2 regions of the Streptomyces sp. NPDC127038 genome follow, and region 1 is predicted to be linked to the other one. Evidence: riboswitches for the same ligand, from Rfam matches in the RefSeq annotation. Region 1 holds a riboswitch; the other holds the start of a gene.
What was found. Region 1 has a riboswitch for cyclic di-AMP ahead of ACFWI4_RS25700 (transglycosylase family protein). Riboswitches for the same ligand answer to the same signal wherever they lie in the genome.

Region 2: another riboswitch for cyclic di-AMP. It lies ahead of ACFWI4_RS24990 (peptidoglycan DD-metalloendopeptidase family protein); the one in region 1 lies ahead of ACFWI4_RS25700 (transglycosylase family protein).

Annotation. Positions count from the first base shown of each region.
Region 1 covers NZ_JBHXDQ010000041.1:38,841-46,648, reverse strand. The annotation lists gene ACFWI4_RS25715 (nucleoside triphosphate pyrophosphohydrolase) at 1-617, shown strand, start outside; gene ACFWI4_RS25710 (cytochrome P450) at 614-1,885, shown strand; gene ACFWI4_RS25705 (transglycosylase family protein) at 2,200-3,084, shown strand; cyclic di-AMP (ydaO/yuaA leader) riboswitch at 3,222-3,461, shown strand; gene ACFWI4_RS25700 (transglycosylase family protein) at 3,466-4,173, shown strand; gene eno (phosphopyruvate hydratase) at 4,513-5,799, shown strand; gene ACFWI4_RS25690 (septum formation initiator family protein) at 5,960-6,436, shown strand; gene ACFWI4_RS25685 (DUF501 domain-containing protein) at 6,476-7,042, shown strand; gene ACFWI4_RS25680 (exopolyphosphatase) at 7,039-7,808, shown strand, end outside.
Region 2 covers NZ_JBHXDQ010000039.1:49,813-54,687, forward strand. The annotation lists gene ACFWI4_RS24985 (SGNH/GDSL hydrolase family protein) at 411-1,196, opposite strand; gene ACFWI4_RS24990 (peptidoglycan DD-metalloendopeptidase family protein) at 1,474-2,370, opposite strand; cyclic di-AMP (ydaO/yuaA leader) riboswitch at 2,375-2,532, opposite strand; gene ACFWI4_RS24995 (tyrosine-protein phosphatase) at 3,049-3,846, shown strand; gene ACFWI4_RS25000 (DUF6126 family protein) at 3,867-3,983, opposite strand; gene ACFWI4_RS25005 (helix-turn-helix domain-containing protein) at 4,010-4,648, opposite strand; gene ACFWI4_RS25010 (aspartate aminotransferase family protein) at 4,796-4,875, opposite strand, start outside.

The sequences.
Region 1 (7,808 bases):
TGCTCGACCTCGTCCAGGTGATGGACCGCATCCGCGCCGAGTGCCCCTGGTCGTCGCGCCAGACGCACGAGGGCCTGGCGAAGTACGGCCTGGAGGAGGCGTACGAGCTCGTCGAGGCCATCGAGGAGGGCGACCGGGACGAACTGCGCGAGGAACTGGGGGACGTCCTGCTCCAGGTCGTGTTCCACTCCCGGATCGCCGAGGACGACCCGGAGGCCCCGTTCTCGGTCGACGACGTGGCCGGCGGGATCGTCGCCAAGCTGATCCACCGCCACCCCCATGTCTTCGGCGACGAGACGGCCGGCACCCCCGAGGAGGTCAAGGAGCACTGGCTGCGGACCAAGGCCGAGGAGAAGCGGCGCACCTCCGTCACCCAGGGCGTCCCGCTCGGCCAGCCGGGCCTGGCCCTGACGGCGAAGCTGTCGTCCCGGGCGCGCACGGCGGGACTCGACGTCCCGCTGCCCGCCGGCGAGGGCGTCGGGTACGAACTGCTGGCGATGGCCGTGCGGGCCGAGGCCGAGGGCGTCGACCCCGAGGCGGCCCTGCGGGCGGCGGCACGCACCTACCGTGACGCGATCCGAGCGGCGGAGGGCCACCCGGATACCGTCGGGGAGTGACCGAGCCCGAAGCCACCTCCAGCGCCGCCCCCGAACTCTTCACCTGGGAGTTCGCCACCGACCCCTACCCGGCCTACGCCTGGCTCAGGGAGCACGCGCCCGTGCACCGCACCAGGCTGCCCAGCGGCGTGGAGGCCTGGCTCGTCACGCGGTACGCCGACGCCAAGCAGACGCTCGCCGACCAGCGGCTGTCCAAGAACCCCGCGCATCACGACGGGCCCGAGCACGCGAAGGGCCGGACCGGGATCCCCGGGGAGCGCAAGGCCGAGCTGATGACGCATCTGCTGAACATCGACCCGCCGGACCACACCCGGCTGCGGCGGCTCGTCAGCAAGGCGTTCACCCCCCGGCGGGTGGCCGAATTCGCTCCCCGGGTGCAGGAGCTGACGGATCAGCTCATCGACGGGTTCGCGGCCCGCGGATCCGCCGACCTCATCCACGAGTTCGCCTTCCCGCTCCCCATCTACGCCATCTGCGACCTGCTCGGCGTCCCGCGCGAGGACCAGGACGACTTCCGGGACTGGGCGGGCATGATGATCCGGCACGGCGGCGGGCCGAGGGGCGGGGTCGCCCGGTCCGTGAAGAAGATGCGCGGGTACCTGGCCGAGCTCATCCACCGCAAGCGCGAGGCCCTGACCCCGGAGCCCGAGCCCGGCGAGGACCTCATCTCCGGGCTCATCCGCGCCTCCGACCACGGCGAGCACCTCACCGAGAACGAGGCCGCCGCGATGGCCTTCATCCTGCTCTTCGCCGGGTTCGAGACGACGGTCAACCTCATCGGGAACGGGATGCACTCCCTGCTGACCCACCCCGGGCAGCGGGAGCGGCTCCAGTCCTCCCTCGCGGCCGGGGAGAGCGGGCTGCTGGAGACGGGAGTGGAGGAACTCCTGCGCTACGACGGGCCGGTGGAACTGGCCACGTGGCGGTTCGCGACCGAGGACGTGCGGATCGGCGGGCAGGACATCGCGGCCGGCGATCCCGTGCTCGTGGTGCTCGCGGCGGCGGACCGCGACCCCGAACGCTTCCAGGATCCGGACACGCTCGATCTTTCCCGAAGTGACCTTCAGCACTTGGGATACGGCCACGGCATCCACTACTGCCTGGGCGCGCCGCTCGCCCGGCTGGAGGGACAGACGGCGCTCGGGACGCTCCTGAGGCGTCTTCCCGACCTCCAACTCGCTGGAGAATCGACCGATTTGCGTTGGCGCGGAGGCCTCATTATGCGGGGATTGCGTACGCTTCCGGTGGAGTTCACCCCGGTCAAATAGGCCGTGATCGGCCCATCGCCGACCCTTCGCCGCCACTGCTGAAGTGATCCTTCCGCATACCGGAAAGAGCGCTCCCACGGCTACCGGAACGTGACGGTCCATCAAATCTGTGATCTTCGCGTGATCTGTACTGCATCGACTTGTAACCAGCGATCGACTGCGGCTACGTTCACCCATCAACGCGGCGCCCACGCTTCCTGATTGACGGGAGCCGCGCTGCTCCCCGCTGTCACGCGAAAGGCTTCCGCATGCTCTCCGGGAACGGCCGTCACCGTCGCCCTCGTCAGGCCCCGGCACTCATCGTCGCCGCAGGGGTGACCGGATCTGCGATCGCCATCCCGCTGCTCGCCGCGGCGAGCGCGAGCGCGGCCGACGGCACCACCTGGGACCGTGTCGCCCAGTGCGAGAGCGGTGGGGCGTGGAGCTCCAACCAGGGCAACGGCTACTACGGCGGCCTCCAGCTCGACCAGGCCACCTGGGAGGCGCACGGCGGCCTGGACTATGCGCAGACCGCCGACCAGGCCAGCCGCTCGCAGCAGATAGCCGTCGCCGAGAAGGTGCTCGCCGACACGGGCCTCGCGGCCTGGCCGACCTGCGGGCCGCTCTCGGGGCTCAGCAAGGGCTCGGGCGAGGTCAGCGTCGACACGGGCGTGGCCGGCGACTCGGCGAGCAGTGACGCCGGTTCCTACGTCTCGTCCGGTCTGGCGACCGGGCCCAGCGCGTCCGCTTCGAGCGGTTCGTCCGCTTCGGGTGAATCCTCCACCCCGTCCACCGGCACCCCGTCGCCCAGCGCCTCGGCGAGTTCCGGCGCGACCGGTGCGAACACGGGCAAGAGTGACAAAACGGCCGATCCGTCCAAGTCGGGTCAGAAGGAAGCCTCTTCGGGTGCGTCCGACGACGCGACCACCGGCACCGGCCGGCACCGCGGCGGAGAGGCCTCGGAGAGCGCGACGGGCGAGGACGGCTCCGCCGGACGGCACGCGGCGACCGCCGGGAGCGACGCCGTCGACGACTCGTCCCCCGACGACTCCTACGCCGCAAAGGTCTTGGGCAGTCTCTGGAACTCTTCCGACAACCTCGGCTTCGAGAACGACCTGGGCAAGCTGACCGCCCCCGACCCGACGGCCGCCGACAGCGGTCCCGGCCTCGTCGTCCCTGGTCGGAGCATTGTCGTCGTCGCCGAAACGGCCCAGCAGTAGCGGGAGTTCGCGTCACGGTTCGCTGTGGAATGTCCCATTTGGCGCAAGTGAGAGATGGGTCTCAGAAGCCCTGATCGTCTTTGAATTTCCGGCGATCGACTGCTTACGGTCGTGACCGCTCGCCACAGCGGGCCCCGACGGTCGCAACGCCGAATCCTGCCAACGGCCGTACGGGAACAGTCGTCGCGTCATGCGCCGTGGGCAGGAGCGGGGGACCCAAGGTAAGTGCCGGGCCCGGGAGTCGAGAGACGTCCGGGAACGGCTTGGGGTGAAGCCGCGTGCCGGGAGTCCTGGAGACGGGACCGAAGGCGCGTGGCCGGGCAACTCATTCGGCCCGAACCCGACAGCTCACCTCGCAGGCGTCGGTGAGGGGATCTCTCCATGCTGTTCTCCAGCAAGGGCAAGCACCGTCGTCCGAACAAGGCCACCCGCGTCGCCGCTCTCGCCGGTGTCACCGGTGTCGCCATCGCCGCCCCGCTGATGGCGGCCGGCAACGCCTCCGCCGCCACCGCCTCCGAGTGGGACGCCGTCGCCCAGTGCGAGTCCGGCGGCAACTGGTCGATCAACACCGGCAACGGCTTCTACGGCGGCCTCCAGTTCTCGTCCTCCACCTGGGCCGCGTACGGCGGCACCGCGTACGCCTCGACCGCCGACCAGGCCTCCAAGGCGCAGCAGATCGCCGTCGGCGAGAAGGTCCTCGCCGCGCAGGGCAAGGGCGCCTGGCCGACCTGCGGCACCGGCCTGTCGAGCACCCCGTACGCCGGCGGCTCGGCCTCCTCCGCCCCGGCCGCCCCCTCCACGTCCTCCTCGTCGAGCGGCTCGCAGAGCGCCCCCGCCACCCGTACGACGGAGCAGCACGCCGCCCGTTCCGCGGAGCGCCCCGCCGTCCAGAAGACCGTCACCACGCCGACCGGCAAGAAGGTCAAGAAGGGTGACGGCGAGTACAAGGTCGTCAAGGGCGACACCCTGAGCTCGATCGCCGAGAAGAAGCACGTCAAGGGCGGCTGGCAGAAGCTGTTCAAGCTGAACAAGGACATCGTCGCCGACGCCGACTTCATCTACCCGGGCCAGCAGCTGCACCTCCACTGAGCGGTGCGGCGCACCGGCTGACCTGGCCTTCCTCGGCGGAGGGCGGCCCGGTCCCGGCACCGTGCCGCAGCGTCAGGCCGCACGACGGCCCCCTCGTGAGGCCTCCGCACCGGAGGCCGCCGAGGCCCCCCGTCCCCACGGGCTCCCCGCTCCGGCGCGTGTTCCCCCGCACGCACCGGAGCGGGGTTTTTTATTTCTTTTTTTGTTCCGTTCAGGAACAATATGTACGCTCAGTTCCGCTCAAGGGGTGGTCGATCGCTGGCCGATCCCCGTGAGCCGGTTAGGCTCATCCCGCGGGGCTGCCAAGCTCCGCGTACCCGCGTCACATCCCATAAGGAGATGCTCGTGCCGTCCATCGACGTCGTCGTAGCCCGGGAAATCCTGGACTCCCGAGGCAACCCCACGGTCGAGGTCGAGGTCGGCCTCGACGACGGCAGCACGGGTCGTGCCGCCGTTCCGTCCGGCGCCTCCACCGGAGCGTTCGAGGCCATCGAGCTCCGCGACGGTGACCCCAACCGCTACCAGGGCAAGGGTGTCGAGAAGGCCGTCCTCGCCGTCATCGAGCAGATCGGCCCGGAGCTCGTCGGCTACGACGCCACCGAGCAGCGCCTGATCGACCAGGCGATGTTCGACCTGGACGCCACCGACAACAAGGGCTCGCTCGGCGCCAACGCCATCCTCGGCGTCTCGCTCGCCGTCGCGCACGCCGCCTCCGAGGCGTCCGACCTGCCGCTGTTCCGCTACCTGGGCGGCCCGAACGCGCACCTGCTGCCCGTTCCGATGATGAACATCCTGAACGGCGGCTCGCACGCCGACTCCAACGTGGACATCCAGGAGTTCATGATCGCCCCGATCGGCGCGGAGTCCTTCTCCGAGGCCCTGCGCTGGGGCGCCGAGGTCTACCACACCCTCAAGAAGGTGCTGAAGACCAAGGGCCTGTCCACCGGCCTCGGCGACGAGGGCGGCTTCGCCCCGAACCTGGAGTCCAACCGCGCCGCCCTCGACCTCATCGTCGAGGCCATCAAGCAGGCCGGTTACGTCCCCGGCGAGCAGATCGCGCTCGCGCTCGACGTCGCCGCGTCCGAGTTCTACAAGGACGGCAAGTACGAGTTCGAGGGCAAGTCCCGCTCGGCCGCCGAGATGACCGAGTACTACGAGGAGCTCGTCTCCGCGTACCCGCTCGTCTCCATCGAGGACCCGCTGTACGAGGACGACTGGGCCGGCTGGAAGGTCATCACCGACAAGCTGGGCGACAAGGTCCAGATCGTCGGCGACGACCTCTTCGTCACCAACCCGGAGCGTCTGGCCCGCGGCATCGAGGAGGGCTCCGCCAACGCCCTGCTCGTCAAGGTCAACCAGATCGGTTCGCTGACCGAGACCCTGGACGCCGTCGAGCTGGCCCAGCGCAACGGCTTCAAGTGCATGATGTCCCACCGCTCCGGCGAGACCGAGGACGTCACCATCGCCGACCTCGCGGTCGCCGTGAACTGCGGCCAGATCAAGACCGGCGCCCCGGCCCGCTCGGACCGTGTCGCCAAGTACAACCAGCTGCTGCGCATCGAGGAGATCCTCGACGACGCCGCGGTGTACGCCGGCCGCTCGGCGTTCCCCCGCTTCAAGGGCTGAGCCCACCTCTCACGAGGGCCGACCCCGGCTCTCGCGAGGGCCGAGCCGCACGGCTCGGCAAGCGTCCTCCGTACGTCCCCGTACCCGGTCCCGTACCGTGTGCGGGGACGTACGCACGTGAGGGGCCCTGTGGCGGGCCGGCAGCGGGGAGGCGGGACTCATGGCCGTGAAGGACCGGGACCGGTTCTCCACCTCGACCAGGCTGAAGCTGCTCGGCGAGCAGACGGCGGCCCGGGTCTACCGCTCCCAGACCAAGCGGCAGGCGCGCCGCTCCCGGCTCACCGGCCGGGCCGCGCTCCTCGCCATGGTCCTGTGCACCCTGATCGTCGCCCTCGCCTACCCCATGCGGCAGTACGTCTCCCAGCGCGCCCAGATCGGCGAGCTGGAACGACAGCGGGAGCAGGCCAGGCAGCGGGTCGAGCAGCTGCGCGACCTCAAGGCGCGCTGGCAGGACGACGCGTACGCGAAGCAGCAGATCCGGCAGCGGCTGCACTATGTGATGCCCGGCGAGACCGGCTACGTCGTGATCGACCCGGGCGCCGCGAAGCAGGCCCGTGCCGAACGGGGCGCCGCCGACCGCCCTTGGTACACCAACGTCTGGGACGGCGTGGACAGATCCGACGCCGCCGACCGCTGACGACCCATGAACTGACCAGAAAGACACGTGACTCACGGCATGGAAACGCCACCGCCCACCACCCCGCGCACCGAGCCCACCGACGCCGACGTCGAGGCCTTCAAGCAGCAGCTCGGCCGCCCGCCGCGCGGACTGCGCGCGATCGTGCACCGCTGCCCCTGCGGCCAGCCGGACGTGGTGGAGACGGCGCCCCGCCTCCCCGACGGCACGCCGTTCCCGACCACGTACTACCTGACCTGCCCCCGGGCGGCGTCCGCGATCGGGACGCTGGAGGCCAACGGGGTCATGAAGGAGATGACCGAGCGCCTCGCCACCGACCCCGAGCTGGCCGCGGCCTACCGTGCCGCGCACGAGGACTACATCGCGCGCCGTGACGCCATCGAGGTCCTGGAGGGCTTCCCGAGCGCGGGCGGCATGCCCGACCGGGTGAAGTGCCTGCACGTCCTCGTGGCGCACTCGCTGGCCGCCGGACCGGGCGTCAACCCGCTCGGCGACGAGGCCATCGCGATGCTCCCCGAGTGGTGGCGCAAGGGCGCCTGCGTCACCCAGGCCGGCGACACGCCGAAGGCGGAGGGCCCCGCGGAGTCCACCGAGGACGGCCGGTGACCCGGGTCGCCGCCGTCGACTGCGGTACGAACTCCATCCGCCTCCTGGTGGCCGACGTGGACCCGCGTACGGGCGAACTCACCGACCTGGACCGGCGGATGACCATCGTGCGGCTCGGCCAGGGCGTCGACCGCACCGGCCGGCTCGCCCCCGAGGCGCTGGAGCGCACCTTCGCCGCCTGCCGCGAGTACGCCGCCGTCATCAAGGAGCACGGCGCCGAGCGGCTGCGCTTCGTGGCCACCTCCGCCTCCCGGGACGCCGAGAACCGCGACACGTTCGTGCGGGGCGTCCTCGACATCCTCGGCGTCGAGCCCGAGGTCGTCACCGGCGACCAGGAGGCCGAGTTCTCCTTCACCGGCGCGACCAGGGAGCTGACCGGCCGCGACGACCTCGCCCGGCCCTACCTCGTGGTGGACATCGGCGGCGGCTCGACCGAGTTCGTCGTCGGCGACGCCCACGTGCGCGCGGCGCGCTCCGTGGACGTCGGCTGCGTACGGATGACGGAGCGCCACCTCGTCCGCGACGGCGCCGTCACCGACCCGCCCACCGCGGAGCAGGTCGCGGCCATGCGCGCCGACATCGAGGCCGCCCTCGACCTCGCCGAGGAGACCGTCCCGCTGCGCGAGGCGCGCACCCTGGTGGGGCTGGCCGGTTCGGTCACCACGATCGCGGCGATCGCGCTGGACCTCGACGCGTACGACTCGGAACGGATCCACCACTCCCGGGTCTCCCGCGCGCGCGTCCGCGAGATCACCGAGTGGCTGCT
Region 2 (4,875 bases), on a different contig from region 1:
CGGGGTCCCGCCCCGGTGGGGACGGCGGCCCGGGGCCGGGAACCCGACAGAGCCGTTGAGTCCGGCTCGGAGCGCGGGGGCCGGGCCCGCGCGCGAAGCCGGAGCCGGGACGCGGACTTCACCCGGATCCGGGGCCCGGCCCGGGGCGTGGGGTCCGACCAGGCACCCGGAGGTCCGACCCGAGGCCCGGATCCCGGCCGGGGGCCCGGAGCCCCACGCGGAGTCCGGTGCCCGTACGTACGATCCGGCCCCCGCCCGGAATGCCGGCTCCGCCGGGGGGCAGCCCTGTCGGCTCCACCCCGAGTGCCGCCGATCACCGGCTGCGCCCAGGGTGCCGCCCCCCATCGGCCCCGCCCGGGGTGCCCACCGACGCCGGTCCGGGAAAGGGTGCCCCGTCGGGGCCGTTCGGGTCAGGCCACCGATTCGATGCGGAGCTTGATGTCGTCCGGTGACAGGGCTCCCTTGGCGGCCACGTGGTCGCCGGAGGACTCCCCGCGGAGCCGTCGTCCGATCCAGGGGACCAGGTACTCGCGCGCCCACTGGATGTTGTCGCGGCGCATCTCCAGCGTGCCGCGCGGCGGGAGGGGCGGCCAGGGCTGGTCGGGGTCGGCCGGCACCTCGTAGCCGAGGAGCTGTCCGGCCCGGAGCGCCACCCGGGTGTGCCCCTCGGGAGAGAGGTGCAGCCGGTCGCCGTCCCACGCGCGGCGGTCCTGGATCGTCTTCAGGGACCAGAGGTCGAGGACGGGACAGCCGTAGCGGTCCGCGATGGCCCGCACATGACCGTTGTAGGTGGCGATCTTGCCGCGCAGATGCTTGAGCACGGGAACGCCACGGGTGTCGAAGCCGGTGGTCACCATCACGGTGCCCACGGCGGAGGTGAGGTCCGCGACCGCGCGCTCGAAGCGCTCCGCGACCTCGTCGGGGTCGGTGCCGGGACGGATGATGTCGTTCCCGCCGGCGCAGAACGAGACCAGGTCCGGGCCGAGTTCCTTGGCCCGCTGGAGCTGGGTCTCGACGATCTGGTCGAGCAGTTTCCCGCGCACCGCGAGATTGGTGTAGTCGAAGTCGCCCTCGGGCCTGCGGTCCGCGAGAAGGACCGCGAACCGGTCGGCCCAGCCGACGAACGCCCCGTCGGGCCCAGGGTCGCCGACGCCCTCGGTGAAGCTGTCCCCCACCGCCACGTACGACCCGATCACTGATCTGTTGTCATTCTTCGAATCGTCTGCCACATCGAGCATGATTCACCTTTCGATGTGAGCTACGCGACCGTAGGGAAGGGTTGACGGGCGGTGAGATAAGCCACGCGCCAAACGTTGGTCAACTCCGGAATAAGGCCCGCATCAAGGATGTTGAAGCAGCGATCACCCGGATACCCCGGAAAGCGGTCCCGCTCGTACGGCGAAGGCCGGACCCAGGGGATCACGGGTCCGGCCTCCGTCGATGGCCCTGCCGTCAGGAGCAGGAGGTGGGGCGTCAGCCCACGGCGACACCGTGCGAGCGCAGGTACGCCACCGGGTCGACGTCGGAGCCGTAGTCGGGCGTGGTGCGGATCTCGAAGTGCAGGTGCGGTCCGGTCACGTTGCCGGTCGCGCCGGAGAGGCCGATCTGCTGGCCCTCGGTCACGGTCTGCCCCGCGGAGACGGACAGCGACGACATGTGGGCGTACTGGGAGTACTTGCCGTCGGCGTGCTGGATGACGACCTGGTTGCCGTAGGCGCCGCCCCAGCCCGCGGAGACGACGGTGCCCGCCGCGACGGACTTGATGGTGGTGCCGGTCGGGACCACGAAGTCCACACCGGTGTGGTAGCCGCTGGACCACATGCTGCCCGCCACCTTGTAGCCGGTGCCGATGGTGCTGCTGTCGACCGGCAGGGTGTAGCCGGAGGAGCTGCTGGTGGAGCTGCCCGTGGAGGCGGGGGCGGACGCGGCCGTGTCGGCGGCCGGGGTCGCCGCGGACTTCGCCGGGGCCGACGTCCGGGTGGCCGTGTGGGCGACGGAGGCGGCCCTGTGGCCGAGCGACAGCTTCAGCCCGGGGTGGATCAGCGACGGGTCGCTGCCGATGGCGGAGCGGTTGTCGGAGTAGATCTTCTTCCAGCCGCCGGTGACGTTCTGCTCGTCGGCGATCTTCGAGAGGTAGTCGCCGGACTTCACCGCGTACGTCTTCGTCGTGGGGGCCTCGGCGGCCTTGTCGGCGTGGGCGACGGCCGGGGCCTTCTCGACGTGCTGGGCGACGGTGGCCTGGGTCGCGGCGTGGGCGCCCGTGGCTCCCATCAGGGGCAGCGCGAGCGCGGCGCCACCGGTTCCGGCCGCGGCCATGGTGCGGGTGAATCGCAGGGACTTGGGACGGCGGTGCTTACCCTTGGCGGGCATGGCGGATTCCTCTCCGTCGCCTGCGGGGTGAGCTGTCGGGTGCGGGCTGGAGATGCCCGGCCGCGTCGCTGCGCGGCTGTACCCCTAGCCTGTTCCGGGAACCGGACCAGGCACGGAACCTGTGGGTCCCCCGCTCCTGCCGTGTGCGGGTGAGTGTGCGGATTCCGGGCGGCGGCAGGATTGGGCGTCCGTCCGGATTGAGGCAGAACGTAAGCGACATGAGAGCGCGTCGACAACCAGGTCCGGTTTCCGCACGCTCGCCCTTCTTGATCCATGCGGAATTCGCCGTCACCCTCCGTGGAATGACGATCTTCCGGACATCTCAACCCGCCTGGAAACACGGACCTCTTGAGAAACGGCGACGGCAACGCATCGTCACGAATATGACCCTCCTCACGCGACTCGCCCCAGCACCCCCTATTCCAGGGCCAGTTGTCATGAAGGTGCTTATTCGGACAGAGCGGTCAAATGCGCTGTGCGTGGATATCCGGCACATTCGACCTTCCCTCCGGAAAGAGAGATCCGAAACGCGCTTTTGATTCGAACATGCATGCGAATGAATAACTCATTGCCTGAGGAACCCATGTCGTATCGTCGAGAGCGCGAGCAGGTACAACTGCCGACGAGCGGCGCCGAGTCCAGCCCGGCGACGCCGGAGGCCGAAGAGAAGGAGCCCCCGTGACGCAGCAGATCCCGTCGACCGAGCCCGAGCTCGGCGGAGTGCGCAACTTCCGCGACGTGGGCGGGCTGCCCACCGAGGACGGCCGACGCGTGCGCCACGGGCAGCTCTTCCGCAGCGGCCACCTCGCGCACGCCACGGAGGAGGACGCCGCGTTCCTCTCCTCCCTCGGGCTCCACACGATCTTCGACTTCCGCAACGCCGCCGACCAGAAGCTGGAGGGCCCGGACGTCGAGCTGCCGGGCGTGCGGAACGTGAACCTCCCGCTGAGCGACCCGGCGGACGGCAGCGAGTTCTGGAAGATGGTCCGCGACGGCGACATCGACCAGCTCCGCGGCCTCCTCGGCGACGGCAAGGCCGCGAACCGCATGATCGGCTCGTACCGCGCGATCATCCGGGACCGGACGGCCGAGCACTCCCAGGTGCTGCACGCCCTGGCCGACGACAGTGTGCCCGCGCTGATGCACTGCGCGGCGGGCAAGGACCGTGCCGGGCTGTCCATCGCCGTCACCCTGCTCGCCCTCGGCGTCGAGCGCGAGGCGATCGTGGCCGACTACCTGGAGTCGAACGCCACGCACCGCCGCTACAAGGTGCACCGCACCAATTCCTCGGCCGGCGCCTACTCCCCCGAGGTGATGGAACTGCTCAGCCCCCTGTTCGACGCGCGCGCCGAGTACCTGACGGCCGCGTTCGAGACGATCGAGGAGACCTGGGGCGGCGTCGAGGCCTATCTGGAGCAGGGCCTGGGGCTGACGCCGGAGCTGCGGGAGCGCCTGCGCGCGCGGCTCCTGGACTGAGCCGCGCGCGGGCCGGGCGGCTACTGGTTCTGGGCGCCGAGCGTGAAGAGCAGGTAGATGAAGGCCGCGAACAGATGGCCGACGGCGACGTAGATGATCAGCCGCACCCACAGGGCGCGGGGGAACCTGTCCTCCATGGACCGGCGGGGTTCCGTGGGTTCGGTCATGACGTCTCTCCCGGGGTGGGGTGGCCCGCCGCCGCGCCGAGGCACAGCGCGGCGACGGGGCTCTGCAGCAGGGTGTGTACGAAGAGGAGCTCGGCCCCGTCGCGCTCGGCGGCGGCGATGCGGTGCGGGGTCAGCGAGTCGAAGTGGGCGCTGTCCCCCGGCGCGAGGACGTGCGCGGTGTCCCCGAGCCGCAGACTGAGCCGCCCCTGGAGGACGTACAGCCATTCCTCGCCCGGGTGGACGCGCACGATGTCGCCCTGCGAGCCGTACGGGACATGCACGCGCAGCGCCTGCATGCCGCGGCCCGCGGAGCCCGCCTGCCAGTAGGTCCAGCCGCCCGCCGGGGCCGGCTCCATGTCGGCGGCCCTGACGACCGCGTCACGTTCGGGGACCGCCTCGCCGAGCAGCTCCGAGACCGTCGTACCGTAGACCCGTGCGAGCGTGAGCAGCATCGGCAGCGAGGGCTGGCGCTGCCCGGTCTCCAGCCGGGAGAGATGAGCGGGTGAGAGCCCGGCGGCACGGGCCGCGGCCTCCAGCGTGAGGGAGGCGGCGCGGCGCAGGGCGCGCAGCCGGGGTGCCACGGCGTGCAGCTCGGCGGACGGCTCTTGGGCCGCCCCTGGATCGGCGGGGCTCATAGGACCATTGAGCCAAACAATTACCTCCGGGGCAATTTTCTTGCCCCAGAGGCAAAGAGCCCGGCCGCACCCCTGCTCGCACCCCCTGATCGTGCCCCGGCCGCCCCCGCCGGTGACCGTCGGGCGGCCAGGAGGGACGGCCGGGTCTCAGCGGTTGGCCACGGCCTGCTTCACCAGCGTCCTCCCGAAGTCCCACATCAGCCCGCCACCGCTGTGGGCGTCCTCCA